Linked DNA regions of Paludisphaera borealis. The protein of the gene in region 1 interacts with the protein of each later gene in a pairwise test. Links are inferred from orthologs where the notes say so. Each region holds a gene or a part of one and is shown on either strand. Other genes may lie near its edges.

Region 1 (8,064 bases):
ATGTGGGCGTCGAGCCGAAACAGTCCCGCGAAGCCGTCCTTCCACTCCATGACTCGCGGCGTGAACGTCCGGCGCATGAGCGGAGGAAGCCGGGCCATCGTCTCGTCATAGGTGTTCAGGTCGACGCCGGCCGATCGATAATCCAGTGGCTCGCTCATATCCGTCCGCAAGGAGGGGAAAATCGGGATTCCAGAGACAACGGCATTCAAGAATCATCGCCGACCAACGCCGACGCCGACAAGATGCAATCGCCGTCGGGCCGAGGGTTCGCATGAGACTCAACTCCTTGATCGAACCCGACGATGGGGATAGATTAAGGTTCCCCGGACCGAACTGCGAGGTTTCGGTCGACCAATCGGACCCGCCCGTTTTTTCCTTACTCCGCAAGCATGCTCCCGATTCCGCACAGGAGTTTCTCAATCATGAACCGCAAGTGGTTTGGTTTGGCCGTGGGCCTCGCCCTCGGGTTGGGCATGGGTATGACCGCCCTGACGTTCGCCGCCGACGAGAAGGAAACTGAACTCGGCAAGCTCATGGAGAAGGTCCAGAAGAACAAGACCACGATCACCAAGGGCACGCGCAACGTCGCTGCGTACAAGAAGTCGCAGGCGGAGATCGAGAAGGCCGCCAAGGATTGGGTGAAGCAGGCCAAAGAGGCCAAGCCCCACAACGAGGTCGTCAAGTCCGCCAAGGGCGAGGCCGACCCGCAGAAGAAGTGGGACGAACTGATGGACCTCTGGGGCAAGGAGTCGCAGAAGCTCGCCGACCTCGTCGCCAAGAGCGAGTCGACCCAGAAAGACGCCAAGGACCAGCTCAATACGATCAACAAGACCTGCACCGAGTGCCACCAGGTCTTCCGCGTCGACGCCGACGAGAAGTTCTGAGGCGAGGGGCCACGAGTTCGGTTCGGTCCGGTTCGGTTCGAGCCCGTGCCACCCCCGAATAATACAAGCCCGAAGCGCCAGCGAGTGCATGGTTTCGGCGTCGGCTGATTCAGCACGATCGCTGGGAAGGCACGCGCTGGCGCTTCGAGCTGCTCTGAAAATACTCCCGCGAGGTCATGCCCCGATACAAACCCGAAGCGCCAGCGAGTGCATGTTCTCCGGTGCTCGGCTCGGGAATGCACTCGCTGGCGCTTCGGGCTTGTATCGTGCCCGGGCGACCGCGATCCCCATTTTCAGACTGCTCTGATTCCCCCTTTTCGCCTTACCGCCCTGTCCGGTCGAATGATAGACTTCGGCGCGGTCCCGTCCGACGGGGGGAACCGCGGTGGCATGGAGCGGAAGGGGAGTCCCGAGGTGAGTGGTTCAACCGACTGGAGGGTCGACGTCGGCTGGCTCGACCTGACGCTGCCGACCGTCGAGGAGAACCTGGCGGTCGACGAGGCGCTGCTGGTCGCCGCCGACGAGCGCAACGGCAAGGCGGTGTTGAGGTTCTGGGAACAGCCGGGCTCGGCCGTGGTGCTCGGCGCGTCGCGGCGGATCGACGCCGACGTCCAGGTCGAGCGGTGCGTCGCGGACGGCGTGCCGATCGCGAGGCGGTCGAGCGGCGGGGGCTCGGTCTTGATCGGTCCGGGGGCGTTGAACGTCACGCTCGTCCTGCCGATCGCCGCCAACCCCGCGCTGGCGACGGTGGACGGGGCGCAGAGTTCGGTGCTGGAACGGATCGCGGCGGGAATCCGGGTCGGCGGGGCGGCCGTCGAGGTTTGCGGCTCGGGCGACCTGACGGTCGGCGGCAGGAAGTTCGCGGGGAGCGCCCAGCGGCGGCTCAAGAACTGGATTCTGGTCCACGCGTCGATCCTCTACGATCTTCCTATCCACCGTATTGATCGGTACTTGCGTCTTCCCGGCCGGCAGCCGACGTATCGGCGGGGGAGATCGCACGAGGATTTCTTGATGAATCTGCCGATTTCTCGTACAATCTTATGCGATTTGATCCGCTCGACGTGGTCACCCTCCTCTCTTCTCACTGCGACGTCGGATGTTCCCCAAGATCTCCTCGAAAGTCTACTCGCCGAGAAGTTCGCGAACCGATCTTGGATCGAGCGACTATGACGCCGAGGCGACGGAGCCGCCGGAAGTGATGCAGCGACGGCGAAATCAACCGATTGAGCGTGTGTCTCAAACGCGCAACGGGTCCGTAGCCGTCTATAGTACTGAGATGGGCGGCGCGCGCCGTTCGGATCGGGGAGTCGCCGAATCAACGGACAGGCGGAGGGGGGCCGGCAACGCGGGTCGGCCCTCCTCCGCCCGTTCGTCTTTCTTACGTCAAGTCCGCGGCTCGTCCCGGGGCCTTGAGGCCGGGATCAGCCAGGAGATCCATTTCGATGACACGCACGTCGGTCGCGAGCCGAGCGAACCTGGGCCTGGTCGAAGACTACCACCAGCGGTGGCTGACTGATCCTGACTCGGTCGACGAGTCGTGGCGCAGTTTCTTCGAGGGTTACGAGCTCGGCAAGACGCCGCTGAAAACCGAGGCCGCCGCGTTCGGTGCCGGACCTCCTCCGGCCCAGGAGGCGGTCAAGGGTGTGACCCGCCTGGTCGACGCCTACCGCGAGCTGGGCCACACGCTGGCCGACCTCGACCCCCTCAAGCTCACCCCGCGGCGGCAGTCCGACGAGCAGCTCGACCTTGCCGCCTTCGGCCTGTCCGCGGCCGACATGGATCAGGTGTTCTACTCCAAGCTCGCCGACCACGACCACTGCACGCTCCGCGAGCTGCTGGCGATCCTTCGCGAGACGTACTGCCGGACCATCGGCGTCGAGTTCATGCACATCCGCAACATGGAGGTGCGCCGCTGGCTGCTGGATCGGATGGAGCCGATCCGCAACCACCCCCGGTTCGACCTCAAGAAGAAGCGGCGGATCGTCTACAAGCTGAACGCCGCCGAGCTGTTCGAGACCTTCCTCCACAAGAACTACGTGGGGCAGAAGCGGTTCTCGCTCGAAGGGGGGGAGATGCTGATCCCGCTGCTCGACTCCCTCATCGAGCGCGCGGCCGGCTACGGGGTGCTCGAAATCGTCATGGGGATGCCCCACCGGGGGCGGCTCAACGTGCTGGCGAACATCCTCCACAAGCCGTACGGCCTGATCTTCAGCGAATTCGAGGGCAACATGCCCGAGACCGTCGCCGGCGACGGCGACGTCAAGTACCACCTGGGCTTCTCGGCCGACCACGTGACCCAGGACAAGCACACGGTCCACCTGACGCTCACCCCCAACCCCAGCCATCTTGAGGCGGTCAACCCGGTCGTCGAGGGGCGGATGCGGGCCAAGCAGAGGCGCAACAAGGACACGGCCCGCAAACTCGGGGTGCCGATCCTGATCCACGGCGACGCGGCGTTCGCCGGCCAGGGGCTGGTCGCCGAGACGCTCAACCTCTCGCAGCTTCACGGTTACCGGACCGGCGGCACGGTCCACATCGTGGTCAACAACCAGATCGGCTTCACCACCTCGCCCGCCGACGCCCGGTCGACCCGCTACTGCACCGACGTCGCGAAGATGATCGAAGTGCCGATCTTCCACGTCAACGGCGAGGACCCCGAGGCGGTCGTCTTCGTCGCCGAGCTGGCGATGGACTTCCGCCAGACCTTCGGCCAGGACGTGGTGATCGACATGGTCTGCTACCGGCGCCACGGCCACAACGAGGGGGACGAGCCGGGGTTCACCCAGCCGATCATGTACGAGAAGATCCGCAACCGGATCAGCATCCGCGAGCTGTACACCGAGCAACTGGTGATGGCGGGCGAGCTTTCGAGCCAAGAGGCCGAGACCATCGCCGAGACGTTCGCCGAGAAGATGCAGGAAGTGTTCGAGGAGGTGAAGGTCCGCGGGATCGAACCGCGCGTCGTCCCCCCCGGGTACTCGTCGGGGCCGTGGGCCGATCTGACGCCGACGTTCTCGTTCGAGCCGGTCGACACCGGGGTCTCGTACGAGAAGCTCGAAGCGATCACGGCCGTCCCCGCCAACCCCCCCGAAGGCTTCACCGCCAATCACAAGCTGACCCGGATCTTCCAGGCTCGGGTCAAAACCATGCAGGAGCGGGGCGCGGTCGACTGGGCGTTCGCCGAGAGCCTGGCGTTCGGCTCGCTGCTGGTCGAAGACACGCCGGTCCGCCTGAGCGGTCAGGACAGCCGCCGGGGCACGTTCAGCCAGCGGCACGCGGTCTTGATCGACCAGCACACCGGCCAGCCCTGGATTCCGCTCAACAACGTCGCCGCCGGCCAGGCGCAGTTCTGCGTCTACGACAGTTTTCTGTCCGAGGCCGCCGTGCTCGGCTTCGACTACGGCTACTCGCTTGACGAGCCGTTCATGCTCATCATGTGGGAGGCCCAGTTCGGCGACTTCGCCAACGGCGCCCAGGTCATCATCGACCAGTTCATCGCCTCGGCCGCATCGAAGTGGGGACGCGGCAGCGGCCTGGTCATGCTCCTTCCTCACGGCTACGAAGGGCAGGGGCCCGAGCACTCCAGCGCCCGTCTCGAGCGTTACCTCCAGCTCTGCGCCGAGGAGAACATCCAGGTCGCCGTCCCCTCGACGCCGGCCCAGTATTTCCACCTGCTGCGGCGGCAAGTCCGGCGCAACTTCCGCAAGCCGCTGGTGGTGATGACGCCCAAGAGCCTCTTGCGGCACAAGGCGGCGGTCTCGCCCGTCGATCAACTGGTCGTCGGTCAATATCACGACGTGCTCGACGATCCCGACTCGCCCGATCGCGCCCGGCGGCTGTTGCTCTGCTCGGGCAAGGTCTATTACGACCTCGTGGCCAAGCGCCAAGAAGTCGGCAAGGAACGCGAGGTCGCCATCGTCCGGCTGGAGCAGCCCTACCCCTGGCCGGCCGACGAGCTGAAGCGGATCTTCGACCGCTATCCGGCGGTTCGCGAGTGGGTCTGGGTTCAGGAAGAGTCGCAGAACATGGGCGCTTGGACTTTCGTCGCGCCTCGGTTGGCGGAGCTGATGGGAGTTCCGTTCCAGTACGTCGGCCGAGACGCGAGCGCCAGCCCGGCCACGGGCTCGAAGTTGGTTCACGACCGCGAGCAGTCCGAACTGGTCGAGGCGGCCGTGGTCGGCGCCGCGGTCCCCCATCTCGTCACCGCAACCCCCGTCCGCGCGCTGGCCGCCGCCGGCCTACGGCAAGGAGTGAGCTGAAGATGTCCGCTGTTTCGATTAGCGTTCCAGGGGTTGGTGAATCGATCTCGGAAGGAATTCTCTCGCGTTGGCTCGTCGCCGACGGCTCGCAGGTGAAAGCCGGCGACCCCCTGTTCGAGCTGGAGACCGACAAGGCGACCAACATCGTCCCCGCGCCGGCGTCGGGCGTGCTCAAGGTCGGCGCGGCCGAGGGGGACGTCGTCGCCATCGGCGCGAACATCGGCACGATCGATCCGTCGGGTGCCCCCGCGTCGGCCGCCAAGGCCGTCGTCCTCGCCGAGTCGGCCGCCGCGAAGCCCGCGGCCGCGAACGCCGCCGGCGGCTCGACGGCGACGCTCGCCCCGTCCGTCCGTCGGATCGTCGCCGAGGAAGGGGTCGACGCGTCGCAGGTCGCCGGCACCGGTCGTGACGGCCGGATCACTAAGGGCGACGTGCTGGGACACCTCGAACAAGGCGCGGCGACGAAGCCGGCCCAAGCGGCCCCGGCCGCTCCCCCCGCCCCTGTCGCCAAGCCGGCCGCTCCGGTCGCCCCCGGGCGCGGCGAGCGCGAGACCCGGCAGCGGATGAGCGGGTTGCGGCAGCGGATCGCGCAGCGGCTGGTCGAGGTCCAGCAGACCGCCGCCATCCTGTCGACCTTCAACGAGGTCGACATGTCCCGCGTCATGGACCTGCGCGCCAAGTACAAGGATAAGTACCAGAAGACCCACGGCGTGTCCCTGGGCTTCATGTCGTTCTTCGTCAAGGCGACGATCGAGGCGATCAAGGCCTTCCCGGCCGTCAACGCCCGGATCGAGGGGAACGAGATCGTCTACCAGAACTACTTCAACATCGGGGTGGCGGTCAGCACCGAGCGCGGGCTGATGGTGCCCGTGCTCCGCGACGCCGACACGCTCTCGTTCGCTGGGATCGAGAAGGCCATCGGCGAATTCGCCGACAAGGCCCGCAAGGGGACGATCGGCGTCGACGACCTCCAGGGCGGCACGTTCACGATCACCAACGGCGGCGTCTTCGGCTCGCTGCTCTCGACCCCGATCCTCAACCCTCCCCAGAGCGGCATCCTCGGCATGCACGCGATCAAGAAGCGTCCGGTGGTCGTCGACGACCAGATCGTGATCCGGCCGATGATGTACCTGGCGCTCTCCTACGACCACCGGCTGATCGACGGCCGCGAAGCCGTCAGCGCCCTGGTTCGGATCAAGGATTGCCTCGAAGACCCCGAGCGCATGCTGCTGTCGATCTGAGGCTGAAACGACCGCGTCGCGGCGGCGGGCTTACGAGATCCCTTCGAACACGATGAGGAGAATTCGGTGGCGGAACGGTACGACTTGGTGGTCGTCGGGGCGGGACCCGGGGGCTATGTGGCCGCGATCCGGGCGGCCCAGCTTGGCATGAAGGTCGCCTGCGTCGAGAAGCGGTCGGACCTGGGCGGGACCTGCCTCAACATCGGCTGCATCCCCAGCAAGGCGCTGCTCGATTCGAGCGAGTTGTACCACCTGGCGAAGGAGCGGTTCAGCAAGCACGGAATCAAGGTGGGAAGCCTCGCCCTCGACGTCCCGGCGATGCTCAAGCGCAAAGACGAAGTCGTCAAGGGCCTCACCGACGGCGTCCGCTACCTGTTCCGCAAGAACAAGATCGAGCCGATCTTCGGCGCGGCCAAGCTGACCTCGCCGACGACCCTTCAGGTCGCCAAGAACGAAGGGGGGACGGTCGACCTCGAAGCCGGCCACATCCTCCTGGCCACCGGCTCGGAGCCCACTCCACTTCCCTTCCTGCCGTTCGACGGCAAGACCGTCGTCAGTTCCACCGAGGCCCTTTGCTTCGACAAAGTGCCCGAGCACCTGGTCGTGATCGGCGGCGGCGTCATCGGCCTGGAGCTGGGCTCGGTCTGGAAGCGGCTCGGCGCGAAGGTCACGGTCATCGAGTTCCTGCCCCGGATCGTCCCCACGGCCGACCTGGAGATGGGGGCCTTGCTCCACAAGAGCCTGGTCAAGCAGGGGCTCGAATTCCACCTCGAAACCAAGGTCACCGGCGCGAAGGTCGAGGGTGCCAAGGCGACCGTCACCGCCCAGACCAAGGACGGCAAGACGCTCTCGGTCCCCTGCGACAAGATCCTGGTCGCCGTCGGCCGGAGAGCGTACAGCGAAGGGCTCGACCTGGCGAAGGCGGGCGTGACGGTCGACGCGCGCACCGGCAAGGTCGCGGTCGACGGCCGTTTCCGCACCAACGTGCCGACGATCTCCGCGATCGGCGACCTGATCGACGGGCCGATGCTCGCCCACAAGGCCGAGGACGAGGGGGTCGCGTTCGCCGAGATCCTCGCCGGCAAGTCGGGGCACGTCGACTACAACACGATCCCCAACGTCGTCTACACCTGGCCCGAGCTGGCGAGCGTGGGCCAGACCGAGGAGCAACTCAAGGAGCAGGGGGTCGGCTACCGAGTCGGCAAGTTCCCGTTCCTCGCCAACGGCCGGGCCAAGGCGATGGACGAGACCGAAGGGCTCGTCAAGATCCTCGCCGACGCCAAGACCGACCGCGTGCTCGGCGTCCACATCCTCGGCCCCCGCGCCTCGGACCTGATCTCCGAAGCCGTCACGGTCATGGAGTTCGCCGGCTCGTCCGAGGATATCGCCCGCATCTGCCACGCCCACCCGACCCTCAGCGAAGCCGTCCGCGAAGCGGCCCTGGCCGTCGACAAGCGGGCGATTCATAGCTGACCGGAGGGGGGCTCACGAAAAAATTCGGTTCTTTGTCGGGAGAACGCCAAACCGACATTGAACCCGATTCGTCTCCTCGGTAATATGTCTTCAGTTCGACGTGAAACACGCCGATGAATATCTTAGCGAGATTCATCAGCATCACGTTCGGGGGATTAGCTCAGCTGGGAGAGCGCTTGCATGGCATGCAAGAGGTCGGGGGTTCAA
Region 2 (5,198 bases), 2.8 Mb from region 1 along the record:
TCACAACCGCCGTGCGGAGCCGATCGTCGGACCTCAGCTTGAATCGCGCGAGGACCGCATCGATAGTCCCGTCGCTCACGACAGAGTCCAAGGACGCCAGCAGGCCCAGGGTGAGATTCGCCGCCTTCCTCGCATCCTCGTCGCGGCTCACCTGGATCTTGCTCAAGTCGCCCGCGTTCGGGTCCTCGAGCCGCATGATGGTGAGGTTGCTCTCCTCGTCGTCCAGCCGGGCGACGGTGTCGTTTATCGACTTGATCGCGTGTGAGATGACGCGGGGACGATTAGATTTCACATTGGCGAACGCATTCCGGATCTTCTCCGGCGCTGTCAGAGCGGCCAACTCTTTCACCACGTCGGAGGCGTACGACTCTGCTCGCCGATCCCATACAGCGTAGGATACGAATGCCACCAGCAAGGCGGCCGGAACGAGGAAAGGTAGGGAGACGACGAATTGCCGGACATCCTCGCGAGGGTCGATGTTGTTCGCCTTGACGCCCGCCTCGAGGTCGCCCTTGGCAGCATCCCAGTCCTTCGATTCGTAGACCTGATAGTCTTGGACGAGGCTGTCCAACGCAGGCGCGGGGGCTGCGGGGACGGGCCCGATCCGCAGGGGGATGATCGCCTTGCCCAAAGACTTGGCAAGGAAGACCTCGGCGAAGCACCAGTTCGATTTACGTGACGAATCGGTCAGGAGGAGGATAACCGCCCGGCTACGGCGGAGTTGCTTGGCGATGCGCCGCTCCCATTGCTCTCCCGGCTGTATGCCCTGCTCCCGGTCGCTATCGAGGAACACCGTTCGAAAGCGCATCGTCTTAAGGAACTCCATCAAGGCCTGCGCCTCGGCCTTGTCCTCGGTCTTATGGCTGATGAAGATAGCCGCGCCGCGGAACAGGGCGACGATACGGCTGAACCAAACGCTTAGATGAGCGAACACTAGCCAGACTCCTTGCGAAGCGTGCCGATATCAACCATAGAACCATCGCTTCAAGATAGCGACGATCGATAGTCTAGGAGAAGCGTCGACGTGTGAAGAAAAAAGGGGGACATAAAGAAAAAAGGGGGACATAGCGGAATGGCACGAACTTAAGCCGCAGGCCGTTCTGACTCATTGTCGCAAGACGTGCTGATTGATCGACTTGAAAGAAAAAAGGGGGACATAGCGGAATGGCACGAACTTAAGCCGCAGGCCGTTCTGACTCATTGTCGCAAGACGTGCTGATTGATCGACTTGCGACCTCCTGTACAGCGGCGTCGCGGAGCGGGGGCTCGCCGCGCCACAGCAGAGGGTCGCCCCGAATCCAATCGGGCAGGCTCGACCAACGCCAGTCCTCGGCCCGCTCGACCAGATCGGCCCGTAGCGGGTTGCGCTCGACGAGGTCGCCGTCGCCGTGGGGCCGCAGCACCAGGTGGAAATGGTTGGTCATGAGGCAGTAGCCCAGAACGTCGAGCAGCAGCCGCTCGCGAGCGTCGACGATCGCCCGCCGGAAGGCGACGTAGTCCTCCGGCTTTTATGGAAGACGGCCGCGCGGCCGTTTCCCCGATTCAGGGCGTGATAGATCATGCCGCCGACGGCGGCGCGAGCGGTCCTTGGCATGCCTCGAAACTTCCACGGGAGCGTCCAGGCTTCAAGAATGCGCTAAGTCCCTGTTCTTCTGCTTCACGCTCAGCCCGGGATCGCCCCAAGCTGCATCATCAGACCCAGGGTGTCCATGAGGATGCGGGTGTCCTTGATCCGCCCGTCCACCAGTCGGTCGATGACCATTCCCCAAACCGTCACTGGTCGTCCGGTTGGCGGGACGCCGAGGAACTCCCCCTGATGCATTCCGGTCCATACGAACCGGGTAAGAACGCTGTCGCCGTCGGCGAGTTGCTCCTCGACGGTCCAGTGCATATCGGGGAATGCCGACCGCATGCCTCGCAGGACGTCCTGCAGGCCCGTCAGCCCAGGTCCCTGACCTGGGAAGGGAACCTGCTCAACCACGTCCTCCCACACGAACCGACCGGCGCCGTCGACATCTCCCTGGTTCAGGACCTCGTTGATGAACTGGCGGACGATGGCGGCATTGTCGGGCACGGCTAACACTCCGGAAGGTTCGGCTTCAGGCTGAGACGCCCGGCCAGCCTACCGAGGTTTCCTCGGCGCCTAAAGAGTACTCCCAGCCGAGGTTGCGGCGGGGGAGGCTAGTCGATTGAGTTGCGCTTTTTCCCCTTTCCCCGCACAGCATCCCGTATGGAACGGGGAGCGGCAGGGAGCAAGGGCGGACGACGCTGGAGAGGCACGTCGTCGAGCATTTTCGCCAGATTGGCAAGAAGGGCTGGATGTCCGTGGCCGGGAACCTGTCTTGCAGTTGGTCCGAATGGGCGTTAGAAGCTGCGTATTAACCCGGCAATGAACCGTTCTGGGGCGATGAAGATGATGACGAATCCGATCCCCAAGTGGCAGCTCGTGACCGGCTGGGTGCTCTCGGGCATCCTCGCCCTCGTGTTTCTGCCCAGCGCCTTCTTCAAGATCGCACAGCCCAAGGGCTTCATCGAGGAGTGGTCCAAGAACTACCCCGCCGCCTCCGCCCTGCCGCTTGGGGTCATCGAGCTGACTCTGTTCGTCCTCTACCTCTTCCCGAAGACCCGCTACCTCGGCGGCCTCCTCATGCTCGCCTACCTCGGTGGCGCGGTGGCGACCCACGTCCACGCCGAAGACGGGATGTTCTTCGTGCCGGTCATCATCGGCGTTATCGCGTGGCTCGGGTTGTACCTCCGCGACCAAAAGCTCCGCACTCTCGTTCCACTCGTGGCCGAGTAAGTAAGGAAGGGATAACGGGGACGTCGCGTTTCTAACGGCACCTGCACCGGCTTCGTGGACAAGCCGAGATGTTCGGGAGTCGTCGCGGCGACGGGGCCGTGTTCCATCAATCGGAGCAGGGCCGACGTCGGCGACAGGGACGCCGAGAGCGTTCGGGAGTCCTCTCGCGGACATTGCGGCTCAGGAGACCGAAGACGTTCGGCGGCCGGCGCTGGGCTTGGCGCCGTTGGGGGAGTCCTCGGCCTTGGGCTTGACCCTGCGCGTGAGCACGGCGAAGGGGCTGTCGGCCTCTTGCCGCTTGAGCCTGGCGTAGAGGTAGTTCTCGTAGTTGCAGGGATAGACCGTCAGCTTACCCGACTCGACCTCGATCACCTTGTTCGCCACGGCGCGGATGAAGTGCTCGTCGTGCGAGATGAAGCAGAGCGAGCCCGAATACTCATTCAGAGCTTCTTCGAGCAGGTCGCGGCTGGCGATGTCGAGATGGTTGGTCGGCTCGTCCATCATGATGAAGTTGTGGGCGACGGTGAGGATTCGCGCCAGGCAGAGGCGGGTCTTCTCACCGCCGGAGAGCGACCCGACGGACTTATCGACGGAGTCGCCCGAGAAGAGGAACGCGCCGAGCATCTGCCTCAAGGCGCCTTCGCTGGCACCGGGGTGGACTTCCCGCAGGTTGTCGATCACGGTCGCCTTCATGTCCAGCGCTTCGACCCGGTGCTGGGCGAAGTAGGTGGCGAAGACGTTGCTGCCGAACGCCGCCTCGCCCCGCGTCGCCGTGTGGACGCCCGCCAGCAGCTTCATGAGCGTCGTCTTGCCGGCACCGTTGGGCCCGACCAGCACCACCTTGTCGCCTCGCTCGATCTCCAGGGCGAGGTCGCGATAGACCACCTTGGCACCATAGGAGAAGGTGACGTCGGCGAATTTGGCGACGACCTGGCCGCTCCGACGCGGCTCGGGCAGACGGATTCGGACGGAGGAGTTGTCAGCCCGGGGCGCGTCGATCCGCTCGATCTTGTCCATTGCCTTGAGCCGGCTCTGGGCCCGCCCGGCGGTCGCCGCGTTGGCGCGGTTGCGATCGACGAAGTCCTGCATCTGGCGGATCTTCTTCTGCTGCGTGTCGAACGACGCCTGCTGGACCGCCAGCCGATGCTCCTTCTGCGGGAGGTAGGCCGAATAGTTGCCGGTGTAGGAGTTGAGCTTGCCCAGTTCCAGGTCGAACGTTTTGGTGATGACCCGGTCGAGGAAATCGCGGTCGTGGCAGGTGATCAGGATCGCGCCGGGGTAGGAGCGAAGGAACTCCTCAAACCACTTGACGCTGAGGAGGTCGAGGTGGTTGGTGGGCTCGTCGAGGAGCAGGATGTCGTGATCGAAGGCGAGCAGGCCGCCGAGCGCCAACCGCATCGCCCAGCCTCCCGAGAGGGTGGCGACCGGCGCGTCGAGCTGGGCGACCGAGAACCCCAGGCCCAGCAGGATCGCCTTGGCGCGGGCCTCCATCTCGTAGCCGCCGGCGGCTACGAACGCTTCCATCGCGTCGTCGTAGCCGTCCAGGGCTTGCGGGTCGCCCGCTTCCAGCCCCTTCATGACCTCCTTGAGCCGGAGATCGGCCTCGGTCCAGGGGCCGAGGTGGTTCAACATGTTCTCGAAGACCGTCCCTTCGCGGAGCGGGTGGATCTCCTGCGAGAGATAGCCGATCGAGCACTTGCGGTCGCGGAGCAGTTCGCCGGAGTCCAGCGACTCCTGGCCCATCAACACCTTGAACAGGGTCGACTTGCCCGCGCCGTTCTTCCCGAGCAGACCGATCCGCTCGCCGCGGATGATCGAGGCGTCGATGCCGTCGTAAATCGTCTGATTGCCGAACTTCTTGTGGGCGTTGACCAAACGGATCATCGGGGGAATCGTCTCACGGTTCGGGCGGGAAGGGAGGGGGAGCCGGAACGCCGAATCGAAGTCCGGGAGGGCCCGTCATCGCAATCAGGCGGGGAGAGTCTGAAGAAAGCTAGAAATAGTAACCGAATTGATGGTCTTCGGCAAGGGGCACCCTCGCGAAAGATGGGCTTCCGAGCCTCCGTCTTCCCGAAATCATCATGAGCGACGAGCAGGCCGGCGAGTTCGCGGGGTGGTGCGACCGTGGAGTTCACTCATTCGATCAATCGTATCAGGAGACGACTGCCCCGGGGCGATGGCGGCCTCGCCTCACTTTTTCAGTTCCGGCAGAGGCTCGCCCTGCGGGTAGAACCTCATGGAAACCGAGTTCACGCAGTGCCGCGTGTTCTTCTTCGTGAACTGTTCCCCCACGAAGACGTGGCCGAGATGCCCGCCGCAGTTGTTGCAGAGTATCTCCGTCCGCTGACCGTCGCTGTCCGTCACCTTCTTGACCGAGCCCTCGATCTCATCGTCGAAG

Evidence for each region.
Region 2: the proteins of BSF38_RS22015 (region 1) and BSF38_RS11125 interact in binary tests that used the Escherichia coli proteins (3 or more experiments, as listed by UniProt). The link is inferred for Paludisphaera borealis from one-to-one orthologs.

What each region holds. Positions count from the first base shown.
Region 1 is NZ_CP019082.1:5,709,617-5,717,680, forward strand. The notes cover bases 1,946-5,343. They hold BSF38_RS22015 (2-oxoglutarate dehydrogenase E1 component), read left to right. Parts: upstream 1,946-2,326; coding sequence 2,327-5,143; downstream 5,144-5,343. Other genes in these bases: BSF38_RS22010 (lipoate--protein ligase family protein), read left to right, coding at 1,946-2,054; odhB (2-oxoglutarate dehydrogenase complex dihydrolipoyllysine-residue succinyltransferase), read left to right, coding at 5,146-5,343. Outside these bases: purM (phosphoribosylformylglycinamidine cyclo-ligase), read right to left, coding at 1-158; BSF38_RS22005 (cytochrome c), read left to right, coding at 423-884; more of BSF38_RS22010, read left to right, coding at 1,299-1,945; more of odhB, read left to right, coding at 5,344-6,384; lpdA (dihydrolipoyl dehydrogenase), read left to right, coding at 6,451-7,857. UniProt on the Escherichia coli protein: E1 component of the 2-oxoglutarate dehydrogenase (OGDH) complex which catalyzes the decarboxylation of 2-oxoglutarate, the first step in the conversion of 2-oxoglutarate to succinyl-CoA and CO(2).
Region 2 is NZ_CP019082.1:2,874,638-2,879,835, reverse strand. Bases 2,333-5,198 are described here. They hold BSF38_RS11125 (ABC-F family ATP-binding cassette domain-containing protein), read right to left. Parts: upstream 4,685-5,198; coding sequence 2,981-4,684; downstream 2,333-2,980. Other genes in these bases: BSF38_RS11120 (methionine-R-sulfoxide reductase), read right to left, coding at 4,991-5,198; BSF38_RS11130 (DoxX family protein), read left to right, coding at 2,414-2,800. Outside these bases: BSF38_RS11145 (SUMF1/EgtB/PvdO family nonheme iron enzyme), read right to left, coding at 1-934; BSF38_RS11140 (hypothetical protein), read right to left, coding at 1,176-1,424; BSF38_RS11135 (ester cyclase), read right to left, coding at 1,664-2,074. UniProt on the Escherichia coli protein: Genetic data indicate it may be involved in ribosome assembly or function.